One region of the Alkaliphilus crotonatoxidans genome, then DNA from elsewhere that is predicted to be linked to it. Evidence: riboswitches for the same ligand, from Rfam matches in the RefSeq annotation. Region 1 holds a riboswitch; each other region holds the start of a gene.
What was found. Region 1 has a riboswitch for cyclic di-GMP ahead of ACYQ1I_RS03250 (PDC sensor domain-containing protein). Riboswitches for the same ligand answer to the same signal wherever they lie in the genome.
Positions count from the first base shown of each region.

Region 2: another riboswitch for cyclic di-GMP. It lies ahead of ACYQ1I_RS07310 (thioester domain-containing protein); the one in region 1 lies ahead of ACYQ1I_RS03250 (PDC sensor domain-containing protein).
Region 3: another riboswitch for cyclic di-GMP. It lies ahead of ACYQ1I_RS03920 (methyl-accepting chemotaxis protein); the one in region 1 lies ahead of ACYQ1I_RS03250 (PDC sensor domain-containing protein).
Region 4: another riboswitch for cyclic di-GMP. It lies ahead of ACYQ1I_RS14745 (transglutaminase-like domain-containing protein); the one in region 1 lies ahead of ACYQ1I_RS03250 (PDC sensor domain-containing protein).

Region 1 covers NZ_BAAHXS010000004.1:174,238-179,602, reverse strand. Annotated here, with positions in the region: gene pfkB (1-phosphofructokinase) at 1-267, shown strand, start outside; gene ACYQ1I_RS03255 (zinc-binding dehydrogenase) at 286-1,551, shown strand; cyclic di-GMP riboswitch class I at 1,800-1,884, shown strand; gene ACYQ1I_RS03250 (PDC sensor domain-containing protein) at 1,994-2,476, shown strand; gene ACYQ1I_RS03245 (methyl-accepting chemotaxis protein) at 2,425-3,987, shown strand; gene ACYQ1I_RS03240 (sensor histidine kinase) at 4,314-5,365, shown strand, end outside.
Region 2 covers NZ_BAAHXS010000004.1:986,290-991,654, forward strand. Annotated here, with positions in the region: gene ACYQ1I_RS07300 (LCP family protein) at 134-1,132, shown strand; gene murC (UDP-N-acetylmuramate--L-alanine ligase) at 1,297-2,706, opposite strand; cyclic di-GMP riboswitch class I at 2,994-3,080, shown strand; cyclic di-GMP riboswitch class I at 3,156-3,245, shown strand; gene ACYQ1I_RS07310 (thioester domain-containing protein) at 3,501-5,365, shown strand, end outside.
Region 3 covers NZ_BAAHXS010000004.1:287,743-293,107, forward strand. Annotated here, with positions in the region: gene ACYQ1I_RS03915 (sigma-54 interaction domain-containing protein) at 147-1,490, opposite strand; gene ACYQ1I_RS03920 (methyl-accepting chemotaxis protein) at 1,724-3,490, opposite strand; cyclic di-GMP riboswitch class I at 3,624-3,712, opposite strand; gene ACYQ1I_RS03925 (2-oxoacid:ferredoxin oxidoreductase subunit gamma family protein) at 3,895-4,425, opposite strand; gene ACYQ1I_RS03930 (thiamine pyrophosphate-dependent enzyme) at 4,422-5,174, opposite strand; gene vorB (3-methyl-2-oxobutanoate dehydrogenase subunit VorB) at 5,177-5,365, opposite strand, start outside.
Region 4 covers NZ_BAAHXS010000006.1:565,148-570,512, reverse strand. Annotated here, with positions in the region: gene ACYQ1I_RS14760 (DUF1015 domain-containing protein) at 1-854, opposite strand, end outside; gene ACYQ1I_RS14755 (D-2-hydroxyacid dehydrogenase) at 823-1,776, opposite strand; gene ACYQ1I_RS14750 (pyridoxal-phosphate-dependent aminotransferase family protein) at 1,810-2,874, opposite strand; gene ACYQ1I_RS14745 (transglutaminase-like domain-containing protein) at 3,434-4,231, opposite strand; cyclic di-GMP riboswitch class I at 4,245-4,326, opposite strand; cyclic di-GMP riboswitch class I at 4,362-4,443, opposite strand; gene ACYQ1I_RS14740 (AraC family transcriptional regulator) at 4,520-5,365, opposite strand, start outside.

The DNA.
Region 1 (5,365 bases):
GGGGAAGAGGGTGCTGTTTTCATGACCCCTGAACAGATTTTTAGGGTTCAAGGTATGAAGGTTCCTGTTATTAGCACTGTTGGAGCCGGAGATGCCATGGTAGCCGCCCTGGCTGTATCCATTGAAAAAAACTATTCAATGGATCAAACCATTCGCCTGGCCAGTGCAGCCAGCGCCGCCAGTGTCATGACAGCTGGAACCGAAGCCGGTAGGCCAGAGGTGATCGCTGAATTAGAGAAGATTGTAACCTATATCGAACAAGCATAATAGAGAGGTGGTAAGTATATGAAAACCAAGGCAGTAAGATTATATGGTGAGAAGGATTTAAGATTAGAGGAGTTTGAGCTTCCTCCCATTAAAGAAGATGAAATACTGGTTAAGGTTATTACCGACAGCATTTGTATGTCAACCTATAAAGCTGCAATTTTAGGTAAAAACCATAAGAGGGTACCCGAAGATGTTGCAGAAAACCCCATTATTGTTGGCCATGAATTTGCCGGTGTAATCGTAGAGGTAGGTGAAAAATGGCAAAATCAATTTAAACCCGGCGACAAGTTTGCCATTCAACCTGCCCTCAATTACAAGGGAAGTATGGCCTCACCAGGCTATTCCTACCAATATTTTGGCGGAGACTGCACCTATACTATTATTCCCCAGGAGGTAATGGAGCTGGGGTGCCTGCTGCCCTATGAAGGGGAAGCCTTCTACGATGCCTCCCTGGCAGAGCCAATGTCGTGCATTATTGGAGCCTTCCATGCCACTTATCATACCATCACCGGTCAATATGAACATGTAATGGAAATTGTAGAAGGGGGTAAAATGGCATTGCTGGCAGGCTGCGGGCCCATGGGTCTGGGAGCCATTGACTATATTATTCATCGAGACAAAAAACCAAGTCTATTGGTAGTAACCGATATCGACGAGGAACGAATAGAAAGGGCTAAGACCATTTTTACGGCAGAGGAAGCAAGGAAGAACGGGGTAGAATTGATCTTTGTCAATACAAAGAATGTCGAAAATTCTACAGACTATCTAATGGAGCTGACCGGTGGAACGGGCTATAACGATGTTTTTGTCTATGCACCTGTTAAGCAGATAATAGAGGAAGGCGATAAAATACTGGCCCGAGACGGTTGTCTGAATTTCTTTGCAGGCCCCACCGATACCAATTTTTCAGCCCAATTAAACTTCTATAATGTTCATTATGCATCGACCCACATCGTTGGAACCAGTGGTGGCAATACCGATGATATGAAGGAATCACTGGAAATGTCGGCGCAAAAGAGAATTAACCCTGCGGTTATGGTGACCCACATTGGTGGTCTTAATGCGGTTTCCGACGCCACCTTGAATTTACCCAATATCCCTGGGGGCAAAAAGCTAATCTATACCCATTTGGATATGGAGCTGACAGCCATCACAGATTTCGAAGAAAAGGGTAAAACGGACCCCTTCTTTAAAAAATTGGCTCAAATTGTTAAACAGCACAAGGGGCTATGGTCAGCAGAGGCAGAGGCCTATTTACTAGAGTATTATAAAAAATTAATTTAAACCTAAAGATAAATTTAGTGAAAAAGATTAAATAATAGAGATATATAAGGGCTTACCTTGTATGTCTCTATTGCTATTTATAAATAAAAGTTCATGTCGAAAAAAACACAAAATTTATAATATAATGTTGCATTATAGCATTGCATAGGATATACTAATTAAAAAAAGGATAATATGCAAAAGCTGACATATAATGAATACTCAGCGCGATCGAATTTGTTAAACCCTGTAGCAAGTACTTAGATTAATTCAATAGAGGGCAAACTAATCGAAAGGTTAGGACGCAAAGCCATGGGCCTTCATTTGTTAAAAATATGGCAGCCGGTTGCATTGATTGCTCAAGCCCCTTTTGTTTTAAAGAGAAAGGGGCTCCTTTACATTCACTCTAATCTTCACCAAGGTTTGAGCAATCATAAATCATAAAAGAAAGAGGGTTTAAAAAATGAAAAGTATTAAAACAAAATTAGTTCTATCCTTTTTTATTTTGATCTTGGCAAGCTCTTTATTCATTGGCTTTTTCTCGATGTCTATGGCGGGGGATGCCCTGACCGTTGAGGCAGAAGAAACCCTTGAACTGATGGCAAGGGAGGGGGCAAAGCTAACGGAAAGCAGAATGCAAACTCAAATTCTAACCCTGGAAATGATTGCAGGAAGAAGCGATATACAAACGATGGATTGGGAGCTTCAACAGCCAATATTGCAAAGGCAGCTGCCTAAAACGAATTTTTTGGCCCTGGGGGTCGTTTATCCTGACGGAACAGTCTACTATAACAATGGGACCACCCTTTACATAGGAGATAGAGATTATGTAAAAAAAGCTTTAAATGGAGAGTCTAATATATCTGATTTAATCGTAAGTAAAGCTACCCAGGAATTAGTTGTTATTATGCAGTACCCATACAGGATGACAGCGGTAATGTCATAGGCGCCTTAATAGGCAGGCGGGAAGGGGAAGCCATCAGCAATATTACTAATAGCATGGGCTATGGTGAAACAGGCTATGCCTATATGATTAATGGGGAAGGAACCGTCATCGGACACCCTGAAAGTGATAAAGTCTTCGATCAATTTAACCCCATTCAGGAAGGTCAGAAAAATAAGGAATTAAAACCCTTGGGCAATCTAATTGAGAGGATGCTTAGTGAAAAGAATGGAGTAGCCGCCTATCACTTTGAAAATCGAGATCTTTATGCAGGCTATGCCGCTGTCAATGGAACCAGTTGGATTTTAGTGATTACGGCCAATCAGCAGGAGGTATTAGAAGCGATACCCACCATGCAAAGAAATATATTTATCATGTTGCTGGCTGTTTTGGCAGTCAGTTCAATCATTGCCTATATAATTGGCAGCAGCTTGACCAAGCCTATTGTGAACATAAAAGAAGAGGCAGAGAGACTATCAAGTTTCAATATCAGCAGAGATGTAGAGGCTTCCATGCTTAGGAAAAAGGATGAAATAGGGATATTAGCCAGAGCCTTTCAAAATATGATTATCAGTTTACGGGATATTGTAAAGGAAATTAACCTATCGGCTGAACAGGTGGCACAGGTTTCAGAAGAATTAACAGCCACTACGCAGCAGGCCTCTGTTTCATCAGAAGAGGTATCCAGGACAGTAGAAGAAATTGCCAAGGGTGCTTCAGAGCAGGCCCAGGGTACCCAGGCCGGAACCAATAACATCTTCAAACTAAGTGAGGTCATTGAAAAGGACCACAGCTACCTTGAGGAAATGAATACAGCGTCGAACCAGGTGGCCCTGGCGGTCGACTCAGGGTTAGAGGAAATCACCCAGCTGTCAAAAATCACCGATGAAAGCAGCAATGCCATCGAAGAAATTAACGGAGTCATTTTGAGAACCAATGAAAGCTCACAGAAAATAGGTGAAGCTAGTAATATCATTGCTTCCATTGCAGAGCAAACTAACCTGTTGGCATTAAATGCTGCCATTGAGGCAGCCAGGGCCGGAGAAGCAGGAAAGGGCTTTGCAGTTGTAGCAGAGGAAATTAGAAAGCTGGCAGAGCAATCCACAGAATCAACTCAAACAATTGATGAGGTGGTTAATGAGCTGCAAGGGAATTCCCAGGAGGCGGTTAAGACCGTGGAACGGGTTATACACATTTCAAAGGAGCAGTTAAATTGTGTTGGCAATAGTAAGAATCAATATATACAAATTAAGGAGGCAATGGATCAAGCAGCCAAAATTGTAGCAAGGTTAAATGTGTCGAGTCGAGAAATGGAAAATATGAAGGACGATATACAAGAGGAATTACAAAATCTTGCAGCCATAGCCCAGGAAAATTCTGCATCCACTCAACAAGTGGCGGCCTCGATGGAGGAACAAACCGCCGCCATGGAGGAAATATCCAGTGCCAGTGAGGGGTTGTCTAATTTAGCCCAGGAGCTTCAAGGAATGATTAACCGTTTTCAATTGGAATAAAAGATGGTCAATCTGTAACGGTTTTGGCAGCAACGTAAAAGATAGAGGCTTTCTAAAGACCGAGGCATAGGTGCGATACCTATGCCTTTGTTGAATTAAAAAAACAAAAACAATAATAATAGGACGGCTCGTCTCATATGATAGATTAGGCAGGCCAGATGGTTGCGAACCATTATACCCTATGCTATCATTATAGTAACATAAAACAATGACATGCTTAATTAAATCTTAAAGTTCTTAGGTCATCATTATAGACTTAATACAGCTTTAAAAAGACATAAATGTAACCACTAACTTCAAAATCTATAGATACGAGGGGGAAAAGGATGAAAACTGCGTTAAATTATTATACCAGATTCCATACATCTTTAGTAAGTGAAGACATGAAGAAACAGCCCCAGGAAAATGACATATTTGAAGAAAAGGGTTACCACGAACGATTTGACTTAAAGGACCTGGTTGACTTAAAGCTGCTTCAAAACATACAGGAGAAGCTGGCGGAGGTTACAGGGCTGGCCTTTGTAACGGTGGATTTTAGAGGTGAGCCCATCACTGAAAGGACATCGTTTTCAGACTTTTGCTTTGCTCGAAGGGAAATTGAGGAATATAAAATAACCTGCTGCCTTTCAGATGCCCATGGAGGCTTGGAAGCCGCCATTTGGGGAAAACCATATATCTATCGGTGCCCTGCAGGACTGGTGGATTTTGCTGTTCCCATTGTAGTTAGGGGGCAATATCTGGGGGCGGTGCTGTGTGGCCAGGTAAGATGCCCTGACAGCGAACGCTTTGTTGATATTGGTGATTTTGTTAAATCCGATACCAAATGGAAAAGTGACGCCAGCTTTACAGATAAGTATAATCAAACCCTGTCGGTTGAATACGATAAGATCGTATCTACGGCCGAGCTGGTTTATCTTGTCATTAATCAATTGGTGGAAAAGGAAGTTGTCAATATTATTCAAGAGGAGCTAAACCGTAAAAACCTACACCTGATGAAGGAAAAAAAGGCCCGGGTAGAGCTGGAAAAGGAGCTGAAAATTTCAGAGCTTAAGGCCCTCAAGGCCCAGATAAATCCACATTTTATGTTTAATGTATTAAATTCCATTAATAACCTGGCCCTGGTGGAGGGTGCCAAGCAAACCCAGGAAATGGCCTACCTGTTTTCTAATCTGCTTCGATATAACCTGGAGAATGCCGATCATGCAGTCTATTTAAAGGACGACATAGAAAATATAGAGCGGTATTTAAAGGTGCAAAAAATCCGTTTCGGCTCAAAGCTCAGCTACACCATCAACATGGACAAGACCCTTGAAAATCAGAAAATTCTGCCTTTCATTTTGCAGCCCTTTGTAGAAAATGCTGTGAATCATGGAATCGT
Region 2 (5,365 bases), 810 kb from region 1:
ATTCACCTTTTCTATAGCTTTTTTTATACTTTTTTGTTAAAATAGAAAAGATGTTTAAAAAATAAAATGAATTAAGGATAATGATAGTGCTATATGATGCTTAGTTATGAAACCAAACGGGGAAGTGAACAGGATGAAAACCTTTTTTAAAATATTCGGCATTGCCTTTTTATGTTTTGTGGTGATTTTCACCAGCCTTGTATGGTCTTTCAATCATTTTATGCGGGATGATCATCCCAATTCAGATGAAATTATAGAGGCCGTGGTTGATCCCAATCAGGAAAACCTGGTAGATGATGTAGATCGGGATGAATTGGAGGAACTGGTATATAACAGTGATCGAATCAATTTTGTATTGATGGGGCTGGAGGGCCCCAGGAGCGATACTCTGATGTTTGTCTCCTTTGAGCCAAATGACAAAAAGATCGATATTATTTCCATCCCTCGAGATACCTATTATCATCGTAAGGGCTATGATCGGCTGGATAAGCGTAAAATCAATTCTGTCTATGGGGATCATGGTGCAGCTGGTGTCAAGACCGTTGTCAGTGATATTTTGTATGATATTCCCATTGACTATTATGTATCTGTAACCTATAAAGGGGCTGAGGCCATTATTGATTCCCTTGGAGGCGTTCCGGTTCATATTCCTAAGAAAATGGACTACTATGACCCCTATGATGATCCACCCCTTAGAATTTATTTCGAGGCGGGAGACCATATTTTAAAGGGAGCCGACGGGGTTAAGTTCCTTAGATTCCGTAAATCGACACCGGGAAGCGGCGGTATGTCCTATGCAGACGGCGACCTGGGAAGAATTAAAGCCCAGCAGGAGTTTATCAAGTCAGCCTTTAAAAAGGCCCTGAGCCTAAGGCTGCCTTCAGTGGCCACCGCTGCCTTTAAGCATGTCAGAACCGATATGCAATTACAAGAGGTACTTTCATTGGCCACCTCGGCTGTGGGAATGAACATGGAAAATGTGGAAATGAGAGTACTTGCTGGGGAAGATCGATACCAAAACAAAGTATCATATTATTTCCCCGATTATCCGGGCATTCGAAATCAGCTAATAGAAGTCTATGGCGGCCAGCCTGTAGTTGATGGGTCAACTGATGAGTCAATTGAAGAATAAAATGAAGGAGCAGAACTGGGGGAGTTCTGCTCCTTCTTTATAAATGGATAGGGGAGTGGGGGTTTATGTATTCTAAAATTACCCTCCTTTGCTTGGACTAAACAGGTACAGTTAAAAAATATTATTAAATAATATAATTAATTAAATTGTTTCCGATCGAATGACTAGATGATCTTTTTATTTTGCACTAAATACTTTCCCTTTTCAATCAGCATTTCACCAATTTTATAGACATCTCCGGCTCCCATGGTAATGACCAGGTCAGTAGGCTGAACCTTCTGTAATAAATAGTCTGTAATTCCATCAAAATCCTTTAAATATTGTACATCATCATGATCCTTAATTAATTCAGCCAAGCGGCTGCTGTGAATTTCACCGTTATCCTTTTCACGGGCGGCATATATATCGGTAATGATCACATGATCTGCATCATGAAAGGACCTTGAAAAGTCCTCCAGCAATGCCAGGGTTCGGGTATAGGTATGGGGCTGAAAAATACACCAGATTTCACCATGGGGGTATTTTTTAGCGGCCTCCAGGGTTGCTCTAATTTCAGCGGGGTGATGGGCATAGTCATCTATGATTTTGGCACCCTTCACTTCACCGAGAAGATCAAAGCGACGGTGAATCCCCTTATAGATTTTAATGTATTTGACAATTTCTTCAGCGGGAATTCCCAGGATATAAGCTGTGGCAATGGAAGCCAGGGCATTGTAGATATTATGGACACCGGGAATACTCAATTGAAATCTGCCAAGGGATTTGCCTGAAAAATATACTTCAAAGGAAGGAAAGCCGTTGGTATGGAAAACAATGTCCCTGGCTGTAAAATCACAATCCTTTTTTATTCCATAGGTAAATACCTGGCAGGTAAGCTGTTGAATCACATCAGACACATTGTCATCATCGCCGTTGACAACCAAATAGCCATCCTGGGGAATCAGCCGGCCAAAACGATGAAAGGCTCCTTTAATATGGTGAATATCCTTATAAAAATCCAGATGATCCTCGTCAATATTCAAAATAATTCCAATAAAGGGGTTGAATTTTAGAAAGCTCTCAACATATTCGCAGGCTTCCGTAATAAAATGCTGACTTTCACCAATTTTGATATTCCCGCCAATTTCGTCCAATTCTCCACCAACCATGATGGTAGGGTCCAGCTTGGCATATTCCATCACAAGGGATAATAAAGATGTGGTAGTGGTCTTTCCGTGACTTCCAGCAACTGCAATGGCACGGTCATACATCTTCATAATGAGCCCAAGCATGTGGGCTCGATCAATCTGAGGAATACCCAGCCTTTCTGCCTCCTGGCGTTCACAATTATCTGCCTTAACGGCAGCTGTATAGACAACTAAATCAGCGTCCCTGACATTTTCACACTGATGGCTTAAAAAAATCTGCGCCCCATGACTTCTTAGCTTTTCAATTATGTTAGATTCCTTAATATCTGAGCCGGAAACATGATAGCCATGCTTAAGCAGGATTTCTGCTATTGCACTCATACTGATTCCACCGATACCAATTAAATGAATACGTTGTATTTGGTGGTTTAGATCAAAAGAAATCAAAATCTTCACTCCTCTATCTAAAAAATTATTGCTGTAATAATATTTTTGCCCAAAAAAAGCATATTCTATGATGCTTCACAGGAAATTCATGATACACAGTTAAATAATATGTGATGCTATATTGTATCATAACATAAAAAAATTGTGTAATCACTAAAAAACTTCGATATTTTACCTGATGAATAAGATAATATACTTTTTTATAAAAAATACTTGATTTTTTTCTTTACACCATCTAAAATAAGAAAATATAGGAATATATTTCCTTGTAATAATTTTCATATGTTTGGTGAAAAAGGCAAACCAGTCGAAAGATTGGGACGCAAAGTCAGGAATCTAAGGTATGCATATACGATGATCGTCCGACTGCCACAGTTTAAATTGTGGCAGTTTTTTTATATCATTTTTGTACTATAAAGTTTACGGAGCTAATAAAATATTTAAGGCACAAACGTAAAGGGCAAACCAGTTCGAAAGGCTGGGACGCAAAGTTAGGAATCTAAGGTATGAATCAATACGATGATTGTCCTGCTGCCGCAAAATCGTGCGGCAGTTTTTTGTTTTTGATGGAATGTTAGTCATACCAGACCTAATAAAATATAAAGCGACATACTTAATAATTAATTTATGTTTTAATGATTCAATTGGTACCTAGTACCCTGCCTCATTTAAGCTAATAGATTATCCCTGTCCAAATTTGCCACAGCTCTTATCTCGCCTTTTAAAGGACACAAGTTACTAGAAAAGCAATTTTGCTTCAATAAAACTATATTAAAAAGGGAGGAAGTGAAGGAATGGTAAGAAAAAAAATCAGGAGAAGGAGCTTTAGCCTGATTATTGCCCTACTGGTGGCCTTGATGTTTATGCCCAGCATAGCCTATGGAAATAGCCAATATTACCGCTGGGATGGAACGGGTACCAGGGGCTCAGATTCAAACACCTATCTTTTCCATGTAAGACAGTATAGTAATGGCAAGTATGTAGGGTCAACCATTTATGTCTACTGTGCAGACGAAACCGTCAGGGCACGACAGGATGTTGACTATCGGCTGATCAAGCTTGAAGATGCCGAGTCCATTGGCATCAATGAAGCTAAAGCCAACAAGCTAAGGGCCATAGCCCATGGCTCATACCCCAATATCAGCCTGAATGATTTAAAGAAGGCTGTAGGAAATGTAAACAGCTTAACCCAGGCCCAGGCAATTACTGCAACACAATATGCAATATGGAATCAGACCAACAATTATAGCCCTACCTATTTTCAATTATTAAATCGTAATGTAAAGCGGGTATATGAGTATTTAAAGTCACTGCCCGGTATACCGGCCGCTGATCACCCTGCCGATGTGGGAATCACAAACGTAGCCATTGGCCCAAATGCAGAGGAAGATGTGGAAATTACCTTTAGCTATGGGGCGGATCAAACCAATTACGACGGCAGCTATATTGAGTTAAATCATCAGTACAGTATTGATTTGCAGGGGGTTTATCCAGGAGCAGAGGAAACCGTCAACACTGATAAAGGTATAAAAACAGTAAAAATAACGATTCCCGCTGAGGAATTTCAAGCGGACATCGATTTTCAAGTAGAAGTGAAAGGACATCAAAAAGTCTATGACGCTTTGATTCTACTGCCGGTGGGAGGCGTGAAGCAGTCTCAGACTTTAATAGGCATTACAGGGATGGAAGCTGGAATCGCCCTTTCTGCCATGACCAAGCTTTATTATGAATATACGCCGCCAACCGGAAAAATAACAGTCAATAAGGTTGTTTATGATCATGATAATACAATTGTAGAAGAAGACCAGACTGACTTTACCGTCCATATTTCAGGGCCACAGGGCTATAATGAAATACATACGGTCAGTGCTGGCCGTTCATTGGAAATAGAAAACCTGCCCCTGGGTGAGTACTTGATAACCGAAATTAATATACCCGAAGAATATATACCGATATATGAAATATCACCCGCCGATGGAAGAATTTTATTAACAATTGGAGCCCTGGAAGGTAGCGTTTATGTTTATAATACCAGGGTTCAACCAGAAGACCCGGAAGATCCCGAGGATCCAGAAGACCCAGAGGATCCAGAAGACCCAGAGGATCCAGAAGACCCTGAAGATCCAGAAGATCCAGAAGATCCCGAGGATCCAGAAGATCCCGAAGACCCCGAGGATCCTGAAGATCCGGAAGACCCCGAAGATCCAGAAGACCCAGAAGATCCAGAAGACCCTGAGGATCCAGAAGACCCAGAAGATCCCGAAGACCCTGAAGATCCCGAAGATCCTGAAGATCCAGAAGATCCTGAAGATCCCGAAGATCCAGAAGACCCAGAAGATCCCGAAGATCCAGAAGACCCAGAAGATCCAGAAGACCCAGAGGATCCAGAAGACCCTGAAGATCCTGAAGACCCCGAAGATCCTGAAGACCCTGAAGACCCTGAAGATCCTGAAGACCCTGAAGATCCAGAAGACCCAGAAGATCCAGAAGATCCTGAAGACCCCGAAGACCCTGAAGATCCAGAAGATCCTGAAGACCCCGAAGATCCAGAAGACCCAGAAGATCCTGAAGACCCCGAAGACCCTGAAGATCCAGAAGATCCTGAAGACCCCGAAGATCCAGAAGACCCAGAGGATCCAGAAGATCCAGAGGATCCAGA
Region 3 (5,365 bases), 110 kb from region 1:
AAATTTCTACATATTTAGAAATTTTTACTCTCCCTTGTTTTTATTTTTATAGAATGGCAGCTTTATCTACTGGAATATCTTCTTCCATATCAGTTTCTAAAATATTAGAATTAAAAGTTAAAATTTCTAAAATCTTAGAAAAACCATTATTCCTTTAGCTTATTGTACAGGGTTGCGAGGGAGATCCCCAGGGCCTGTGCCGCCTGTTTCTTCCCTTCTACTGTATTTCCATAGATGATCAGGGCTTTATTAATTTCCTGAAGCTCGGCCTGCCGGATCGCTTCATCCAATGATTTTAATTTAATAATATTCTTTTTGATGCCTTCTTTTTGTATGGCTTTGGGAAGATGATCAGCTTGTATTACCTCATCCTCCGCCATATTAATGGCAAATTCAATGGAATTTTTTAATTCTCTGATGTTACCGGGCCAATTATAATGATAAAGCATTGTCATGGCGTCCTGGGAAAGAGTTAAGCTCCTGTTGGTTTTACTGAGGAAATCTTTTAAAAAGCCTTCGGCCAGGGGCAAAATATCCTCTGGTCTTTCCCTTAAGGGTAAAATCGATATTGGCACCACTGCAATTCGATAAAACAGATCCTTTCTGAAGCTGCTTTCTTCAACCATCTTTTCCAGGGGTTTATTCGTGGCGCAAAGGAGCCTAATGTCAATGGAAATCTCGCTTAATCCCCCTAGACGGCGAATGGTTTTTTCTTGAAGGCTTCTTAGCAGCTTTGCCTGGAGTCCATAATTTATTTCTGAAATTTCATCCAGAAACAGGGTTCCTCCATTGGCAACCTCAAAAAGTCCAATCTTTCCTCCTTTTTTAGCCCCTGTAAAGGCCCCCTCTTCATAGCCGAATAGCTCACTTTCCAGCAGGTTACTTTCAAAGGAAGCACAGTTTACGGCAATAAAGGGCCCATTTTGTCGATCACTGGCTCCATGAATTGCATTGGCATAAAGCTCCTTTCCCGTACCACTTTCACCGGTTATTAGTACGTTGGAGTTGCTTAGGGCAATTTTCTTGGCTAATCTTTTTGTTTCAAGGGATTTAGGGTCTATACTAATTATATCTTCAAAGTCATACTTTGCCTTACCCATACGCTTTACATGCTTTTCCAATGTCTTAATCATCATATTGGATCGGTTTAATTCCTGGGACAGCTTATATACGTCATTTATTTCATTTAAGATTGAGATACCACCAATAATTTGATTGTTCTCTATAATTGGTACCATATTTACAATATATTCCGAATTACCTTCCCTCCGTGGTTTTCTTAAGATTTGATGGCCAGTTTTAATTACCTTGGGCAGTTGGGCACCGGGCCTGACTTCTGACAAGGGCCTGCCTATAATTTCTTCGGGCAGTACCCTCGTGATCCGAGTATAGGATGGATTGATATACCTGACAATACATGCCTGGTCTGCTATCAGCACACCAGCATAGAGGGAATCAAAAATGCTTTTTTCTAAACTGTTGATTTTCATATTGATCACTTCCTTCTCTTAGCCAAGGCCTAATTTCATCATTAATTGTATTATATACCAAATTAAAACTTAATAGCGTATATTTGAACAATGAACTTTGCTAATTGAATGATATTAGCAATGATGCTTTTTGTAATATGGCTGATTAATTGGATTAAAAATAGTAATAGGTATGCAAAAAAGGCACGACAGGTAATTTACCCTGCGTGCCTTTCAAATCTTAATGAATTTTCCTAAAGCTTGAATTGCTCGATTACATCCTCCAGTTCTATCGACAAGGATTTCAGCTGCTGCGCATGGTGAGAAACCTCTTCCACCGCCGCCAGCTGCTCTTCTGATGAGGCCGAAACCTCTTCCGTTGCTGCTGAAGTCTGCTGGGTTGATGCTGATATCTCTTGCATGATCACCACAATATCATCCTTCATTTGCTTCATGGTATTACTTTCACGATTAATTTCGTTAACCACCATGATCAGCTCCTCAATCGCATTGGATATTTCTTCAAAGACATTTCTGGTTTCGTCCACTGCATTGTTTTGCTCCCTTGAGGCTGCCCTTACCAATTCCATGGTTTTCACAGAGGAATTGGAATATTGATCGATTTCTTCTATAATACTGTTAATTTCGCTGACAGCATTGGCAGACTGCTCTGCCAGCTTCCTGATTTCCTCAGCCACCACAGCAAAGCCTTTACCTGCCTCACCAGCCCTGGCGGCCTCAATAGAGGCATTGAGTGCCAGTAAATTTGTCTGCTGGGAAATTTGAGTGATGGTATCTGTAATGACATGTATTTTACCGGTACTGTCATTTACCTTAAGGATTGCCTCGTTGATTTCTTCGGTCGCACGATTGCTGTCATCCTTCTTATGAATTAAGGTAGATACCTTTTCTAATCCCTTAGTACTGTAGCTTCCCGTTTCGGTTACTACATCATTCATATGGACAGCAGCATTATTGACATTTTCTATACTTGCAGATAATTGGTCCATTTTACTTACGGCATTTTCTGTACCCCTGGCTTCTTCTCCAACAGCCTGGGCAACCTCTTGAATGGTATAAGACACTTCATTAATGGCCCTGGAGGTTTCCTCCGTAATGGTGGCCAGGGAATCAGAAAATTTCATTACCGTAGAGGATGAATCTCTGGCAGTAGATATGAGCTTCTTCATATTGTCAAGCATTTCGTTGAAGGATTCGGCCAGTCTTCCTGTTTCATCGTTATTTTTCACTACAAGGGGTTCTATGATTAAATTGCCCTGGGCTACTTCCCCTAAGCCCTTGCTTATTTTATGGATTGGGTCAGTTAGATGCTTGGCAAATAAAATAATAGCAATGACTCCCAGTAAAATGGCCCCCACAATGATCAGTAATATTGCCTTAAGAATTGCATTGGAGCCCTGGTTATAATCACTCATATAGGAGCCGGCCGATACAATCCAGCCCCAGTGCGGATCCTGCTCCTGATATGAAATTTTTTCTCCTATTTGCTCCGAATCCGGTAAGGTCCAGGCATAGTACACGTATCCGCCGCCATTCCGGGCAATTTTAATTTGCTCTTGAACCAGCTTAAAGCCATTTCCACTTTTATCTTCAGCCTCCCAAACATTATCTCCCTCCAGTGTGGGATGGGCTACCTCCAAGCCATGTTCATCATAAATAATAAAGTAGCCATTTTGGCCCAAATCAATATTGCGATTAATCGGTCTTTTTCCTTCTGAATTCATAGGGCCTAACAGATAGGTTTTTACCTGTTCCTGGGCTGTCTCCAGGTCTATCAAGCCCAGCTTTACCTGTTCAGCCTTGGCATCGATCAGCTGCATAGCCTGTACGACACTGTTTTTAAGTATTACTTCCCCTTTTTTGTTAAGCTCGCTCTTTGCGATACCATAGCTGATCAAACCGGCGGCCAAAAGCGGTATTACCAAAAGAAGACACGACATGGTAATTAATTTGGTCTTTAAAGAACTTCGAATGCCTTTTTTCTGAATTTGTTTTTTCATTTTATACCTCCTCCTAGCTTTTATTTTATTAAAGGCAGACTTTTGCCCATTGTTTCCTTAAAGTAAATAAAAAAAGCAACCAATGCAGTTGCCTAATTTTCCCATTAAAGATATAGGTTAATCCTTAAAATATTTCGGCAATCTGGCAATCATAGATACAGCTGTACCCTTAGACCCATGACTTTGCGTCCTTTTCTTTCAAAAAGTTTGCTATTATCGATATTAAAAATGTTATATTCAATCATGACCTTCATTGTTGTTAAACTATAAATATGTTTTATTATAACAGTTAATACTAAACTTTACTACAATTTTTAAGCCCCTTTGACAACTTTCCTGATTACATGACAAAAAGCCCCGTCAGTCTACCGGGGCTTTTAATAATATTAAACAGCTTCAATATTCTATTGATACGAATAGCCTTTATTAATAGCCGTCAAATTGATTTCTAAAAGCTCTGGTCGCTTCTGGGTTAATTTTTTCATTGCCTTTTCTATCTTTTTAAAATCAATCAGCTTCAGGTTTGGTAAAAGGGCCCCCAGACAAACCATGTTGGCGATACTACTGTTCCCAATCTCATTAGCCAACTCTGTGGCAGGAATTTGAATAATTTTTATATCATCCCTTGTATGATCAATTTCAACGAGGGATGAATTTACTACCAGTACGCCTCCCGGCTTAATTCGTGACACAAATTTATCGTAGGCCGGCTTATTTAAGACAATACCGCAATCAGCATAGTCTATAACCGGAGAGTAAATTTCTTCATCAGATAATATTACTGAACAGTTGGCGGTTCCACCCCTCATTTCCGGGCCATAGGAGGGAATCCAGCAAAGTTTAAGATCTGACCCCATTCCTCCGTAGGCCAGGACCTTTCCCAGAAACATAACTCCTTGCCCACCAAAGCCAGCAAGTATTATTTTATCCATCATAGTTTATTCACCTCCTCGGTTGCTTTAAGCTCACCCATCTGATAAATCGGCATCATATTTTCCCGCAGCCATCTTAGGCTTTCAACAGGGCTCAATCCCCAGTTGGTAGGGCAGGTAGACAGGACACTGACCATGGCAAAGCCTAATCCGGCCTGTTGAACCTGGAAGGCCTTTTTGATAGCCTTTTTAGCCTGATTGATATTTTTGGGAGAATCCACTGAAACAGAGGCCACATAGACTGCACCCTGAAGATTTGCAATTAATTTTGGAAAATCCATAGGCACCCCTTCATGAACGGCATTTCTTCCATAGGGGCTTGTGGTGGTCTTCATCCCCTCCAGGGTTGTGGGGGCCATTTGACCTCCTGTCATACCATAAATACCATTATTTACCATAATCGAGGTGATTTTTTCTCCTCTGGCTGCGGCATGGATCGCATGCTGGGTTCCAATGGCGGCAATATCACCGTCTCCCTGATAGGTAAAGACCATCTTCTCTGGAAGGGCTCTTTTTATTCCTGTCCCCACAGCCTGGGCCCTACCATGGGCAGCCCCTACAAAGTCACAGCTGAAGAAATCCTGACAAAAACCTGCACAACCAACAGGGGAAACCCCAATGGTATCTTCAATAATATCCAGTTCCTCTAATACTTCGGCAATTAACCTCATGATGATTCCATGGGTACAGCCCGGGCAGAAGGAGAAAGGAACATCGGTCAGCCCTTTTGTTCTGCTGAATACTTTTTCCATCATTACACCTCCTCAGCCAAGCCAAATGTGGCTTCTACATAGTCTAGTATTTCATGCTCCGTAGGAAGCATGCCTCCTTGCCTGCGATACAGGTGTACTGGTACTTTGCATTCCACCGCCAGTTTAACATCCTCGATCATCTGGCCTGTATTAAGCTCTACGGTAACAATTCCCTTAATTTTTTCCTTATA
Region 4 (5,365 bases), on a different contig from region 1:
TCATAGGGCGATAGGTCAAAGAATTGTTTAACTCGATCAAGAAATGCTTCAGTGGTTAAACCGTTCAGATCCTTCACTACCCGATTATAATCCATAATCAGCAATTCTTCGTCGGGGAAGATCACCGTCATAAAATAATTAAATTCCTCTGTTCCTATATAATGGGGGTTTTGTTCCCTTCTTTTCAGACCAACTTTAGCTGCCGAGGCGGTTCTATGATGACCATCGGCAATATACAGATAATCTACTTTCTTGAAGTAGGCTTCCAGGGCCTTTACTTTCTCTATATCGTCTAGGACCCATACCATATGGCTAATGCCATCTTCCGTCGTAAAATCATATACCGGCTGATGGGTCAAGGTCCACTGTTGAATTATATTTTGAATTTCAATCCTGGATCGATATGCAAAGAAAACCGGTTCTGTATTGGCATTACAATAATCAAAATGATTAATTCTATCGATTTCCTTTTCTGGCCTGGTAAATTCATGCTTTTTAATAATATTGCCGGTATATTCATCGATGGATGCACAGGCGACAATTCCCGTTTGGGCCCTTCCATTCATAATTTGCCTGTAGATATAATATGCCGGTACCTGATCCTGAATAAGTACCCCAGTATTTATCATTTCCTTTAAATTGGCCGATGCCTTCTGGTAAACGACAGGCTCATAGGGCTTCACCGTATCCTCTAAATCTATTTCCGAACGACTTACATGTAAAAAGCTATAGGGATTTCCTGCTGCCAACTCCTTTGCCTCCTCACGACTCATGACATCATAGGGCAGGGCTACTACCCTATGGGCCAAATGGGGGTTAGGCCTAACAGCTTGAAAGGGTTTCACAATTGCCATTTAACCACTCCTCTTTATAAAAGCTACTGACGATTTTTACGATTTCTTCACCAATTCGTTCTTGGGCTTCCTCAGTTGAGGCCCCTATATGGGGGCTTAAGGATATTTTTTCATGCCGGTAAATGGCCCCATTTTTCACAGGCTCCTCTTCAAATACATCCAGGGCGGCTCCAGCCACCTTCCCTGAATCAAGGGCCTCTAACAGGGTTTTTTCGCAAATTACGCCTCCCCTGGCACAATTAATTAGATATACGCCATCCTTCATCATATCAAATTCCCGCTTTGCCAGCACAGGCCCTTCCTCTTTGTTAAAGGGGACATGCAAGGATATAAAATCTGATCTTTGCAGCAGTTCTTCCTTTGTTACATATTCAAATTCCCCCTGATGATTTGGGGAACGCATCCTATCATTATAAATCACCTTCATTCCCAGGGCGGCAGCTTTTTGGGCAGTGGTCTGGCCGATTCTTCCAAACCCGATTATGCCAAGGGTTTTACCCTCCACTTCAATTCCCTGGTATTGTTTTTTCAGCCACTTTCCTTCCTGCATGGTTCTATTGGTGTGATGCAGGCTGCGGGCAAGGGTTATCATATGCCCAATGGCCAGTTCTGCCACTGAAATCTTGCTGGAATCGGGTGTATTTTTTACTATCAATCCATTAGATACGGCGTAATCCACATCTACGTTATCAAGCCCTACTCCGGCCCGTACAATTAGCTTTAATTTACCTGTTTTTAGGGCTGCATCGATGATATCTTTATCGATTCTGGTGGCTGATCGAATAATAATTCCATCAAACTCCTTAATCTTTTCCATTAATTCTTCCCTTTCATAGTGATGAAGGGTTAATTCAATACCTATTTGGGCAATTTCTTCTAGGGATTTTTTTTCTATGGCATCATTTACTAGTATTTTGCACATACTGACTTCCTCCCTTTTAATGAAATAGATTCTTTAAATCAATTCATCGATTAAAGCTAATAATTCCTTAATCTCCTCTAGGGTTGTTTCTGCCATGTGGGCGATACGGAAGGTTTTATCCTTTAAATCTCCATAGCCATTAGATATCATATATCCTCTTTGACCCAGCTGATTATTCAGCTCTTTTACATCTATGCCCTTTGTATTCTTAACCGTTGTAAGGGTGTTGGAGGCATACTTTTCTTCAGTAAGCATTGCAAAGTTTTCAACGGCCCATTGCCGAACATATTTTGCCATGGCAAGATGTCTGGCAAATCTGTTTTCAAGACCCTCTTCAAGGATTTTATCCAATTGATAATCTAAAGCAAACATATGGGAAAGGCTGGGGGTAGAGGGATACTGATAATCTCCTTTCTGAATGTAGTTGTAAAGTTCCAGCAGGTCAAAATATAATCCTCTGTTTTCAACCTGCTTTGCAGCTTCCAGGGCTTTTTGGGAGATGGAGCAGATGGCAATTCCCGGGGGGAGTCCCAGGCATTTTTGTGAGGAGGTGATGCAAATATCAACCCCCAGCTCATCAACGGGTAATTTGGTTCCCCCCAATGAGCTGACGGTGTCTAAACAGAATATTACATCGGGATATTTTTTAACAACCGCTGCAATTTCCTCAACAGGATTCATCACTCCTGTTGAGGTTTCATTATGGGTAATGGTGATTAAATCATATTTACCGGTAGAGAGGGCAGATTCAACCATTTCAGCCGTTGTTGCCTTTCCCAGCTCAGCGGAGAATAAATCAGCCGGCACCCCATTAGCCTTGGCCATTTTAAACCAGCGATCCCCAAAGGCCCCTACAGAAAAAACCGCAGCCCTTCGCCTAGTACAGGAACGAATGGCTCCTTCCATCAAGCCGCTGCCTGAGGAAGTGGAAAGCAATATTTCATTTTCAGTATACATCAGTCTTCTCATTTTGTCTGAGATACTTCTTTGCAGAACAGAGGCATCTTTGGTACGGTGACCAATCATGGGTGTGGCCATTTTTTCAAGTACATCGGGGGTTACATTGACTGGACCAGGTATGAATAGTTTTTTGTACATCATAAAAACCTCCTTAAATTCATTCTCACTCAAAACCATTTTGGTTTTAAAATAATGGCGTAAATTGCCTTTTTATGGTTTTTGGAAATTTCTGAAAAATTCAGTTGTAATTAATTTATTCGTTATGATCTTAAAAAACCCTTTTTATGTAAAAAAATTTATATATAAAAGAAAAGCAAACCTACATATTGCAAGTACCTAGTCAGTTAAAGCTTGGGTTATTCTGAGAAAATTTTCATCTAGTAAGAACGAGGAGAATCCATATCGAGCAATATGACGACCGAAGATAAGCTTTTTCTATTGCAGTTTATATAGTTCATTTATACCTTTACATATTAGCTATTAATCAATCATTATTAAAACCCACCCCAATTTACGTGGTGCCAGTACCCTGTTACAGTTAAAACTTGTGTTTCCCCTGAGTTGAAATTGCCATAAAGCAAGGCATAATAAGGAGGCAATATCGGTTGATCTTATGACTGATGACAACGGAATCACCCAGATATAACTGGAATTTAATAATAAAAACTCCACCCGGTTGGGTGGAACAATAACGATTCTATATATGGCTTGTCCTGTTAAAGTCAGAAGGGCTTTTTATCATGTCAGGCCTCAAATTACTTTTTATTAATTGTGCGTCCTGTGTTGTATCGATTATGACCCAGCCCCCCAGGGCTTCGATATAAACCTCATTCCAGGCATGATATTCATTAATATTGGAAGCATACCCCTTGACCAGCTGAGTCGGTATTCCCTGGCTTCTTAACATGGCTGCAAATAATGACGCATAATCATAGCATATCCCTAGCTTGGTATCGAAGATATGATCAATATCAGGCAAATAATGGGACGAAGTATTAGCAGCCTTTTTATAATCATACTCAATTTCATGAATGATATATTCATAGATTGCCCTCACCTTATCTATATCAGCAGTTAAGTTTTCAGTTAATTCCGAAGCTTTTTGTACTGCCTTTGAAGATGAATCCCATTTTATTTCCTGAATAGAGTTTAGATAGATTATCTTATCATCTGCCAGGTTTACTTTAATTTCCTGCTTTAATATCTCCCTATATTTATTGCCTTCGGTATTTTCCATTAATCTTACAATATATGCTCCGTTTCCCATCTGTAAAGGAAACCGCTCTTTTTTTTCACCATCAAGACGATAACTGAAGCGTTGTCCGTCCTTTTCAATTAAAACCCGCATTTCTTTGTGATGGGCTTGTCCATAAAAAACAGATACAATCCCCCTATTGATGTTTTCAGTACTAATAATTTGGGCTTCTGCACCATATGTAAAAATATTAGCAAATATAAAGAAGACGACAGTCATAATGATTAAAGTCTTTTTCATAGATAACTCTCCCTTCGGTAGCCAGGCTGCCCTTCTTTCGAGTGGGCCCTATGGCTTTGCGTCCCAACGTTTCCATTGGTTTGCCATTGTCGGTGAAAAGCTATAGATCAAAAACAACAAAAACTAATCCTTCGGTGGCTAGGCTGCCTTTCTTTCGAGTAGGCCCTTTAGCTTTGCGTCCCAACGTTTCCGTTGGTTTGCTATTGTCGGTGAGAAGTTCTTTTTTCGTTTAATTATTTTACTGATTTCATTATACCACATTATTAATTTATAAAAACATTTTTCTGATTAAGGCTGCCCAATAATATTGGCCCTATCTTTATATATAATTGCTTCTTCAACATAACGAGTTAAATCACCATTACTCATTCCCTTGGTTTTTCTGTATATTTCAGGAGAAATTCCATATTTCTCTTTAAATACTTTATTAAATTGATCGGGGTTCTTATATCCTACCTCTGCTGCCACCTTATGTATTGCAATTTTCCTAAAAACCAACATACCACAGGCAATTTTTAAGCGTGTATCGACTACCCATTCACCAAAGCTCCGATTGGTCTTTTCATAAATCATTTGACTTACATAGGCTGGATGATATCCAAACTCCTTTGCAACATCTGCCAGCTTCACAGTCTTGATATTTTTCCAAATATATTCCAGTATATCATTCATTCTTTCACTAATAATACCTACTTCACTCTCTTGAAGACTATCTTGGTGGAGCTTTTCCAGCTCTGAAAAAAAGATTATAAATAGGCATTTAATTTTATCATCCTTTAACAAATCACCCCCATAATATTCCATCAGAATTACCTCAAGGGTATGCTGGGACTTCTTGGATGCTACATTCATCACCATATATTTTTGAAAATGCTTTTGATAAAACCATTCATTTATAAAGCTCTGATCAGCATGATCGTTAGAATAAACCATAGCCGTATACACTGTATCCTGAAAGGAAGACGTGATTGCTATATTTAAGACAATATCGCCGGCTCCAAGGATCCCTAAGGCATGGGTTGTTTCAGGATTAATAAAGCAAAGCTGCCCTTGGGTTAGTTGAATTTCATTGGTCTGGTCTTCTATATATAGGCGACACGCTCCCTGAAAAACATAAATAATTTCTAAGTAGTC